One region of the Burkholderia sp. YIM B11467 genome, then DNA from elsewhere that is predicted to be linked to it. Evidence: predicted binding sites of a transcription regulator. Region 1 holds the regulator's gene; the other holds the start of a gene.

Evidence for each region. Region 1 encodes HrcA, which represses chaperone genes, less so after heat shock. Its sites were predicted from a motif close to TTAGCACTCNNNNNNNNNGAGTGCTAA; they were not measured.
Region 2: the regulator HrcA is predicted to act here: its motif matches at 1,176-1,202, upstream of groES (co-chaperone GroES).

The regions. Positions count from the first base shown of each region.
Region 1 covers NZ_JBQVSQ010000003.1:534,977-540,559, forward strand. The annotation lists gene ACTRWB_RS14455 (hypothetical protein) at 238-399, shown strand; gene ACTRWB_RS14460 (RNA-binding S4 domain-containing protein) at 371-778, opposite strand; gene hemH (ferrochelatase) at 863-1,927, opposite strand; gene hrcA (heat-inducible transcriptional repressor HrcA) at 2,053-3,075, opposite strand; gene ACTRWB_RS14475 (NAD kinase) at 3,207-4,109, shown strand; gene recN (DNA repair protein RecN) at 4,129-5,583, shown strand, end outside.
Region 2 covers NZ_JBQVSQ010000001.1:609,067-614,649, forward strand. The annotation lists gene ACTRWB_RS02685 (LysR substrate-binding domain-containing protein) at 122-1,081, shown strand; gene groES (co-chaperone GroES) at 1,235-1,525, shown strand; gene groL (chaperonin GroEL) at 1,538-3,178, shown strand; gene ACTRWB_RS02700 (hypothetical protein) at 3,478-3,723, opposite strand; gene ACTRWB_RS02705 (DUF6697 family protein) at 3,808-4,179, shown strand; gene ACTRWB_RS02710 (hypothetical protein) at 4,238-4,456, shown strand; gene ACTRWB_RS02715 (PTS sugar transporter subunit IIA) at 4,569-5,090, shown strand; gene ACTRWB_RS02720 (amino acid kinase family protein) at 5,139-5,583, shown strand, end outside.

The sequences.
Region 1 (5,583 bases):
TTCGCCGGCATTCGCCATTGCCGCGAAACAACCGCGCGTCCTGCCGGTGCATGCGTCGCAGCGTTCGCCGGATCGGGAGAAACGGCCTGTAACAACGCTTACCTGGCAAGTACTAGCTGCGCACAACGCCGCTGCACTACACTCCACTCAAGCGTCGGAAAAGCGTGTTTACCCTAAGCTGACCGTCGCCTTACATCCACCAGGCGCCTTTTCACCCGTCTTCTCGAGGGGAGTACCGTGAAACTGACCTTTGCGATTTCGGTGGTCGCGCTGGTACTCATTGCCGGCACCACCACCATCTGTCTGTCGGGAGCCGTGACCGATCGCACGACCGAATACGGAAGCGCGCGGGCGACGTTCGACCAGATGTTCAGCTCCCACCAGAAAATCTGTCGATGATGCGCCGGTCGCGCTTCGTCGGCCGGCCGTGCAGCTCGGCCGCCGGCTCGCGATACGTGCGACGCCGCTCCAGTTCGGCGAGCCGCGCGGCCCGCCCCGCTTCCGTTTCCTCGTAAAGCGTCTGCGCGACGCTCGCCGGCCCGCGCACATCGCACACGCCGCGCACGGCAATGTGCCAGACGATGCCGTCCATCGCAATCTCGACCTCGTCGCCGACGCGCACCTCCTTCGCCGGCTTGATCGCGGAACCGCCGATCTTCACGTGCCCCTTGTCGACCGCATCGGTCGCGAGCGAGCGCGTCTTGAAGAACCGGGCCGCCCACAGCCATTTGTCGATGCGCAGCTTCGCGCCCGGTTCCGTGGAAATCTTGTAGTTCATGTCAGCCTCCGCCGGGCCGCCCCAAGGAGGCTGACCGCCTCCCCGGCGCGCAGCGAATGAAATGTGCGCGGGTGTCGTTCCATCTCAGTTCACCGTTTCGGGCTGCGCGGCCTTGACGGGCCAGCCCTGCAGGTTCTCGGCGACGATCTCGCCGATCGCGCCGAGCCACGCGGGTGCGCCGTTCAGGCACGGAATGCGGTGGAACGCCTTGCCGCCGCCGGCGAGGAACTCGTCGCGCACTTCCATGCCGATCTCCTCGATCGTCTCCAGGCAATCGGCCGTGAAACCGGGACAGAACACGTCGGCCCGCCGCACGCCTGCCTCGCCGAACTCGCGCAGCGTCGGCGCGGTGTACGGCTGCAGCCATTCGGCCTTGCCGAAGCGCGACTGGAAGGTGACGCGGCATTCGGTCGTCGACAGCCCGAGCGCGGCCATCAGCAGCGCGCCTGTTTGCTGGCACTGGTCGTGATACGGGTCGCCGAGGTCGAGCGTGCGCTTCGGCACGCCGTGAAAGCTCAGCACGAGCTTGTCGCCCGCCGCGAAGTCGGGCCGGCCGTGCTGCGCCCAGTACTGGCGCACCTGCTCGGCAAGCGCGTGGATATAGGCCGGATGGTCGGCGTAGTGCCGCACCGTGCGCACCTCCGGCTGGTTGCGCATGCGCGCGAGCGCGTCGAATGCGGCATCGAACGCGGTGGCCGTGGTCGACGCCGAGTATTGCGGATACATCGGCATCAGCAGCACGCGCTCGACGCCCGAGCGCTTGAACTGCGCGAGCGCGTGCGCAATGTTCGGGCTGCCGTAGCGCATCGCGTAGTCGACGAGCACGTGATAGCCGTTCGACACGAGCAGGTGCCGCACGCCGTCGGTCTGGCGCTCGGTGTGCACGCGCAGCGGCGAGCCCTCCGGCATCCAGACGGCCGCGTATTTCTTCGCGGACGCGCGGCCGCGCAGCGGCAGGATCAGCGTGCGCAGCAGCACCTGCCAGACGACCTGCGGAATTTCGACGACCCGCGGATCCGACAGGAATTCGGCCAGATAGCGCCGTACTGCGCGCGGCGTGGGCGCGTCGGGCGTGCCGAGATTGATCAGCAGCACGCCGATGCGGTGGGCGGCCGCGATGCTCGAAGGCGGCTCAAGATCGAAACGCATGGGCAAGAACGTGCTCAGGGCACGGGACCGGACGGCTCTCAATTATAGCGGGCCGCCCCGTACCGTTCGGCCGACTGTCGGCACGCACGGCGCCGCGGCACGATGACGGGGCGGGATCGGGTGTGCTACTGCTGGCTCAACGTCAGCGACAGCAGGCGCGCGGTGATGTCGACGATCGGAATCACGCGGTTGTACGCCATCCGGGTCGGGCCGATCACACCGAGCGTGCCGACGATCTGCCCGTTCACCTCGTAAGGCGCGGTGACGACGCTCATTTCCTCGATCGGCACGAGCGTCGATTCGCCGCCGATGAAGATCTGCACGCCCTGGGCGTGGCTCGACACGTCGAGCAGTTGCAGGAGGCCCGTCTTTTGGTCGAACACGTCGAACAGCTTGCGCAGCCGCGCCATGTCGGACGACAAGTCCGCCACCTCGAGCAGGTTGCGCTCGCCGGAAATCAGCACGGTGTCCTCGGTGTCGGGCACCTCGGTGCTGGCCGTCACCGCCAGATGCATCAGCGCGGTCATGTCGCCGCGCAACTGGTCGATCTCGTCGCGCAGGCGGCGGCGCACCTCGTCGAACGACAGGCCGGCGAAATGCGCGTTGATGTAGTTGGACGCCTCGGTGAGTTGCGACGGCGAGTAGTCGCGCGGCGTCGCGAGCATCCGGTTCTGCACGTCGCCCTCGGGCGTGACGATGATCAGCAGGATGCGCTTGTCCGACAGCCGCATGAACTCGATCTGCTTGAACACGTGGCTGCGACGCGGTGTCAGCACGACGCCCGCGAACTGCGACAGGTTCGACAGCACGCTCGCCGCGGCGGCGACCACCCGCTGCTGCGGCTCGCCGGCCTGCAGCGTGTTCTGCACCTGCCGCGCGACGGCCTCGGCGTCGATCGGCGTCTCGACCGTGAGCATCGTGTCGACGAACAGCCGGTAGCCGCGCGGCGTCGGCACGCGGCCGGCCGACGTGTGCGGGCTCGACACGAGGCCGAGCTCCTCCAGGTCGGACATCACGTTGCGGATCGTCGCCGGGCTCAGCTCGAGCCCGGAATAACGGGACAACGTGCGCGATCCGACTGGCTGACCGTCGGCGATATACCGTTCGATCAGGGTTTTCAGGAGGGTTCGTGCGCGAGGATCTAGCATGGTGGAAAATTTTAGCGCAACCGCGCGACCGCGGCGAGTGGCGTCGGCCGCCATTGCGCGGGCCGGCCCGATCCGGCCCCACCGGTGCACAGCCGGTTCTTTTCGTCAACGAGCTATGGTGTAATGCCGGCATGAAAACCGGTAATCAGTTCAATACTGTCGCGCTCGTCGGCCGGAGCAACACGCCCGGCATCGCCGAGCCGCTCGCCACCCTGGCTGCCAGCCTCGCGAAGCTGGGCTTCGAGGTCGTCTTCGAAGGCGATACCGCGCGCGAGTTCGGCATCACCGGTTATCCGGCGCTCACCCCGGCCGAAATCGGGGCGCGTGCGGACGTGGCGGTCGTGCTGGGCGGCGACGGCACGATGCTCGGCATCGGCCGCCAGCTTGCGCCGTACCGGACGCCGCTGATCGGGATCAACCACGGGCGGCTCGGCTTCATCACGGACATCGCGGCCGCCGACATGCACGCGCTCGTCCCCGTGATGCTGTCGGGCAAGTTCGAGCGCGAAGAGCGCTCGCTGCTCGAGGCGCGGATCATGCGCGACGGCGAACCGATCTACCACGCGATCGCATTCAACGACGTCGTCGTCAACCGCAGCGGCTTCTCCGGGATGGTCGAGCTGCGCGCGTCGGTCGACGGCCGGTACATGTACAACCAGCGTTCGGACGGCCTGATCGTCGCCACGCCGACGGGCTCGACCGCTTATGCGCTGTCGTCGGCCGGCCCGATCCTCCATCCGCAGCTGCAGGGCATCGTGCTCGTGCCGATCGCGCCGCACGCGCTGTCGAACCGGCCGATCGTGCTGCCGGACGACACGAAGATCGCGATCCAGATCGTCGGCGGGCGCGACGTCAACGTGAACTTCGACATGCAGTCGTTCACCTCGCTCGAACTGAACGACACGATCGAGGTGCGCCGCTCGAAGCACACGGTGCCGTTCCTGCACCCGATCGGCTACAGCTACTACACGACGCTGCGCAAGAAGCTGCACTGGAACGAACACGCATCGAACGAAGACGACAAGGCGTCCTGACGCCCCTCCGCCCGACACCATGCTCCGCCACCTCTCGATACGCGACTTCGTCATCGTCGCCGCGCTCGATCTCGAATTCGACCGCGGCTTTTCCGTGTTTTCCGGCGAAACCGGCGCCGGGAAATCGATCCTGATCGACGCCCTCGCGCTCGCACTGGGCGAACGCTCCGACGCGAGCGTCGTGCGCACCGGCTGCGGCCGCGCCGACATCACGGCCGAATTCACGCCGCACGACCGCGTCGTGCGCTGGCTCGACGAACACGCGTTCGACGCCGAGGACACCGTGATGCTGCGCCGCGTGATCGACGCGAACGGCCGTTCGCGCGCGTTCATCAACGGCACCAGCGCGACGCTCGCGCAACTGCGCGAACTCGGCGAGATGCTCGTCGACATCCACGGCCAGCACGCGCACCAGTTGCTGATGCGGCCCGACGCGCAGCGCGAGCTGTTCGATACGCACGCGGGGCTCGTCGCCGATGCCGCGAACGTCGCACGTGCGTGGCGCGTCTGGCGTGACGCGACGCAGGCGATCGACGCCGCGAAGGCGCACGAGCGCGAGCTGCAGCTCGAACGCGAAAAGCTCGCGTGGCAGCTCGCCGAGCTCGACAAGCTCGCGCCGCAGGCCGGCGAATGGGATGAGGTCAGCAACGAGCACAAGCGCCTGTCGCATTCGGCGAACCTGATCGAAGGCGTACGGGGCGCGCTCAACGCGCTGTCCGAGGCCGACGACGCGATGCTCGCGCAGCTCGGCGCGATCGTGTCGAAGCTGCGCAGCCTCGCCGACTACGACACCACGCTCGGCGACGCGCTCGCGTCGCTCGAACCGGCCGAGATCCAGCTGCAGGAAGCCGTCTACTCGCTGTCGCACTACGCGCAGCGCGTCGATCTCGACCCCGAGCGGCACGCGCAGGTCGAAACGCGCCTCGATGCGCTGCACTCGACCGCCCGCAAGTTCCGGCTGCCGCCCGACACGCTGCACGAAGAACATGCGGCGCGCCGCGCCCAGCTCGCCGCGCTCGACGCGGCCGCCGATCTCGGCGCGCTCGAGGCGATCCAGGCCAAGGCGCGGGAAGCCTATCTCGCCGACGCGAAGCACCTGTCCAAGGCGCGAGCACAAGCCGCCAGGGCGCTGGGCACGGCCGTCACGACAGGCATGCAGGAACTGTCGATGGCGGGCGGAAGTTTCGAAGTCTCGCTCGTGCCGCTCGCCGACGGCGGCCCGCACGGGCTCGAGCAGGTCGAATTCCGGGTCGCCGGGCACGCCGGCGTGCCGCTGCGGCCGCTCGCGAAAGTCGCGTCGGGCGGCGAGCTCGCGCGGATCAGCCTCGCGCTCGCGGTCATCGCGAGCGCCGCGAGCCCGACGCCGACATTGATCTTCGACGAAGTCGATACGGGGATCGGCGGCGGCGTCGCCGAAGTGGTCGGCCGCCTGCTGCACCAGCTCGGGCGCGACCGTCAGGTGCTGTGCGTGACG
Region 2 (5,583 bases), on a different contig from region 1:
ATACGTTCTGCTGGTCGATCGCCCGGATGACCGAGCCTGGCCGAATCGTATGCAGCGAAAATCCCGGCGAACAGCCGCGGTTTCGTTATGATGACAACCTTTCGTTGTCGGGTATCGCACCATGAGCACGATGAAGCTGCATCAGTTGCAGGCGCTCGTCGCGAGCGCGGAGGCCGGGAGCATCCGCGGCGCGGCGCGCTTGCTCGGGTTGTCGCAGGCGGCCGTCACGCGCGCGCTGCGCGAGCTGGAAGCGAGCGAGCGGCTGCCGCTGCTCGTGCGCGCGCCGGAAGGCATCGGCTTCACCGAATACGGCAAGACGCTGCTCACGCACGCGAAACTCGTGCTGAAGCAGCTCGAACATGCGCAAAGCGACCTCGAACGCATGCGCGGCCGCGTCGAGGGCCGGCTGAGCATCGGCGTGACGCCGTGGCTCACGGTGACGTTCCTCGCGGAAGCCGTGCTGCGGTTTCGCGAGCAGATGCCCGACGTACGCCTCGAACTCTACGAAGCGCTGATGGCCGTCGCCCAGCCGCTGTTGCGCGACGGCAGCATGGACTTCGCGCTCGGCCATGTCCAGCCGGGCGGCACGCAGGAATTCGCGTTCGAGCCGATGCTGCGCTACGACACCTCGGTCATGGTGCGGGCCGGCCATCCGTGCGAACGCGTGCGGTCGATCCACGACCTGCTCGACCGGGACTGGGTGCTGAATTTCGCGGCCGACGGGCAGGCTGCACTCGTCGATTACCTGTTCACGCGCCACGGCGCGCAGATCGACGAGCGGCGCATCGTGCGCGCGCAATCGGTCGCAATGCTGCAGACGATGCTCGAGCAGGCCGACATGTGCACGTGGTGCCCGACGATTCTCGCCGCCGTGCCGCCGTTCGGCGACCGGATGCGTGCGTTGCAGTTGAAGGAGACGTTCGAGCCGCGCGACCTCGGCATCGTCACACGTCGCAGCAGCACGCTGAGCGACGCGGCACGCTGCTTCATCGATTGCCTGCTGCACGTGATCCGCCGCCATGCGCGATCGGCGCGCAAGGAAGATCTCGCGCTGTTCAGGACGGTATCGCTGCTGATCTGACGGCGGCCCCGCTCGTCTCCCGTCCATAGCGCATCCGCGCAAATGCATTTCCGAATCCGTTATTGGATCGCGCCGCGGCTCGTTTCTATACTCGTCAGCACTCTCTGATGAAGAGTGCCAGCCAATTTCGACAGAACAGGACAGGACGAAGAGATGAGCCTACGCCCCTTGCACGACCGCGTCATCGTCAAACGACTCGACCAGGAAACCACCACCGCGTCGGGCATCGTGATCCCCGACAGCGCCGCGGAGAAGCCCGACCAGGGCGAAGTGATCGCCGTCGGCCCCGGCCGCAAGGACGCGGACGGCCAGCGCATCGTGCTCGACCTGCAGGTCGGCGAGCGCGTGCTGTTCGGCAAGTACGCGGGTCAGGCCGTCAAGGTGGACGGCAATGAGTTCCTCGTGCTGCGCGAGGAAGACATCGTCGCGGTCGTCAATCAATAACGGAGCGCAATCATGGCAGCCAAGGAAATCATTTTCAGCGACGTCGCACGTTCGAAGCTGACCGAAGGCGTGAACATTCTCGCGAACGCGGTGAAGGTTACGCTCGGGCCGAAGGGCCGCAACGTCGTGCTCGAACGCAGCTTCGGCGCGCCGGTCGTCACGAAGGACGGCGTGTCGGTCGCGAAGGAAATCGAACTCGCGGACAAGCTGCAGAACATCGGCGCACAGCTCGTGAAGGAAGTCGCGTCGCGCACCAGCGACGCAGCCGGCGACGGTACGACCACGGCCACCGTGCTCGCACAGGCGATCGTACGCGAAGGCCAGAAATACGTCGCGGCCGGGCTCAACCCGCTCGACCTGAAGCGCGGCATCGACAAGGCCGTCGCGGCGGCCGTCGAAGAACTGAAGAAGATCAGCAAGCCGACCACCACGAGCAAGGAAATCGCGCAGGTCGCGACGATCTCCGCGAACGGCGAGGAGTCGATCGGCCAGCGCATCGCCGAAGCGATCGACCGCGTCGGCAAGGAAGGCGTGATCACCGTCGAGGACGGCAAGTCGCTCGCCGACGAGCTCGACGTCGTCGAGGGGCTGCAGTTCGATCGCGGCTACCTGTCGCCGTACTTCATCAACAATCCCGACAAGCAGATCGCCGAAATCGAGAACCCGTACATCCTGCTGCACGACAAGAAGATCTCGAACATCCGCGACCTGCTGCCGGTGCTCGAACAGGTCGCGAAGTCGGGCCGGCCGCTGCTGATCATCGCGGAGGATGTCGAGGGCGAAGCGCTCGCGACGCTCGTCGTGAACAACATCCGCGGGATCCTGAAGACGGTTGCCGTCAAGGCGCCGGGCTTCGGCGATCGCCGCAAGGCGCTGCTCGAAGACATCGCGATCCTCACCGGCGGGCAGGTCATCGCCGAGGAAACGGGGCTGACGCTCGAGAAGGCGACGCTCGCCGAACTCGGCCAGGCGAAGCGCATCGAGGTTGGCAAGGAGAACACGACCGTGATCGACGGCGCGGGCGATGCGAAGAACATCGAAGCGCGCGTGAAGCAGATCCGCGTGCAGATCGAGGAAGCGACGTCCGACTACGATCGCGAAAAACTGCAGGAACGCGTCGCGAAGCTCGCGGGCGGCGTCGCGGTGATCAAGGTCGGCGGTGCGACCGAGATCGAGGTGAAGGAAAAGAAGGATCGCGTCGACGACGCGCTGCACGCAACGCGCGCGGCCGTCGAGGAAGGCATCGTGCCGGGTGGCGGTGTCGCGCTGATCCGCGTGCGGCAGGCGATCCGCGAACTGAAGGGCGTGAACGCCGACCAGGACGCGGGCATCAAGATCGTGCTGCGCGCGCTCGAGGAACCGCTGCGCCAGATCGTCACGAACGCGGGCGAGGAAGCGAGTGTCGTCGTCGCGAAGGTCGCGGAAAGCTCGGGCAACTTCGGGTACAACGCGCAGACCGGCGAGTACGGTGACCTCGTCGAATCGGGCGTGCTCGATCCGACCAAGGTCACGCGCACGGCGCTGCAGAACGCGGCGTCGGTGGCCGGGCTGCTGCTGACGACCGATGCGACCGTGTTCGAAGCGCCGAAGGATACGGCGCCGGTCGCGGGGCCGGGCGGGCCGGGTGCGGGTGGGCCGGGTTTCGATTTCTGACGCAGCGCCGCGCGCCGGTTCGCCGGTATGCGCGCGGCCTTGTGGAAACGTGCAACGCGTGGCGACGGCAGTCGTCACGCGTTTTTTCGTTGGACCATGCGAACCGTCCGTCCGGCTTGGCATGCAAGCGAATCGCGTCGGTCGGGCACACGCTTCAGCGGCGTATCGTTGCATCGATTCATCCGGTGTCATCAGTCGTTTCACAAGTTGATAACGCTGCCGCAACCTTTACGACCTTTTTACTTGCGGCCGCGCGTGCGTTCACTAGAATGTGTTCGCTATCCCTCACCGAGCACGCATCATGCGCATCCGAAGTCCTCGCCCTCCGAGTTGCTTTTCTGCCTGACAGGCAGGACGCCTGCGTCTCCTTTTCCCGAGCCACCGTCCTGCCGACAGGCGGGCGGTGCGCGCCGTAGTTTTTCCCGCGCACGCTTGAACACGACGTCGATGCGGTAATCGCGCATCGTGCGCTCAAGCGACTGCATGCGGCACATCCGTGCAACGACGCGCCATCGATCCGCCTTACCGGCGATGACCGATCGCATGCCCGAATCCGGCATGCCGAACCGGTCCAATTACTTTGTATACCTGAATTCATTCACGGAAATTTCCGATACGGGAGTCCGGTCATGTTCGAGATCGACAAGCAATACACGCGCGAATTCATCCACACCGCATGCGGCGGCAGCAAACAGGCGTTCCTGCCGACGAAGAACGGCAAGGTTGTCGCCGCCTGCCTGCGCACGGACCTCAACCCGCACGCACCCGACGTGATCCTCTGCGACGGCAGCGCGTCCGCACGCGCGGCCGGCAGGACGCTCGCCGCACAACGCGACGCGATTCCGGTGTTCATCAAGATGGAAACGGATGCGTTCCGCTTTGTCGGCCAGTACGTCGTCAGCGAATCGCTCACGGCGCCGCTCGACTGCGCGCCTTACGTGCGCAACAGCAGCTTCACGTCCGGGCAGATCTCGCGCGTGCTCAAGCTGAAGCGTTGCTGATACGCATGCACGGCGCATCGCGCGCCCCGTCTCGGTCGTCTTTCATACAGGAGCAATCATGCTTGGCTTGACGTTCTGGAAACACGTGATCGGCGCGCGGGCCGATGCCATCCGCGAAGACAGGGTGACGGCACACGACCGGCACCGCCGGGTGTCGAGAACCCTCGTGCTGACCAGCGCCGCGGTGGCGTTCGCGGCGATCGCGTTCGGCGCGCCGGTCGTCGGCATCTCGATCTTTCTGCTGACGACGCTGCCATTCGTGCTGTCGGGCACCTGAAGATGTTCGCAGATCGATACACAATTTTAATGCCGGCCCCCCGCGTATCTGACACCGTCTTTACGCGGTTTTGTCTAGGATTTCCCTGTCATCCCGACACGGAGAGATCCGCATGCAAACGCAGCAGGCCGCCGTCGGCGGCCAACCCGACCTTCCCCACCGGCGCGGCGGCATGCCGCTCGCGACCCGGCTGGCCGACTCGTGTCCGCCGGACAACATCCTGCTCGACGTGCCGGTCGAGAGCGCGATCCAGTTGTTCGACCTCGCCGCGCGCTACATCGCGCGCAGCAGCGGGGTTTCCGCGGAACGGATCAGGACCGAGCTGACGAAACGCGAACAGCTCGGCTCGACCGGCCTCGGCCAGGGCGTCGCGATTCCGCATGCACGGGTCGACGGACTCGGCTCGGCCGTCGCGCTGTTCGTTCGCGCACTGTACCCGTTCACGTTCAACGCGCCGGACCGCAAGCCCGTGCGCGAATTCATCGTGCTGGTCCTGCCGAAAGAGGACGACCGCGCGCACCTCGAACTGCTCGCCGACGCGGCGCGGTGTTTCAGCGATCGCGCGTTCCGGCAGGCGTCGCGCGACGCGCTGACGCCCGACGAGATTCACCGGCTCATGCAACGCACGCACTGACGCCGCACCGTGCGGCGACAGGCACTCCCTTCATTCTTTCGACATCTCATGTTCCCAGACCCTGAAAGTCCCACCCTTTCATCACGGCGCGTGGCCGGACTGGCTCGCTCGCTGCCGTTCATGCAGGCCCTGCACGGGCAGACCGTCGTCATCGTCGATGACGGCGCCGCGCGCGATGCGCGTTTTCGCCAGGCGTTCGCGCAGGATGTCGCGCTGCTCGCGCTCACCGGCGTTCGTCCGGTCGTCGTCCAGGGCAGACCGTCCGCGCCCGGCACGCAGTCCGTCCAGGCCGCGTGCGCCGCAATGGCCGAGGTCAACCACGAACTCGTTCGCCTGATCGGCAGCCACGGCGTCAAGGCGATCGGCATCGACGGTCACGACGGCGGCCTGCTGGTGGCCAGCGCTGATTCCGACCGGACGAACACGAACCCGGTCGCGCAATTCGACGGCACCGCGTTGAACGCGTTTCTCGCGAACGGGCTGGTGCCCGTGG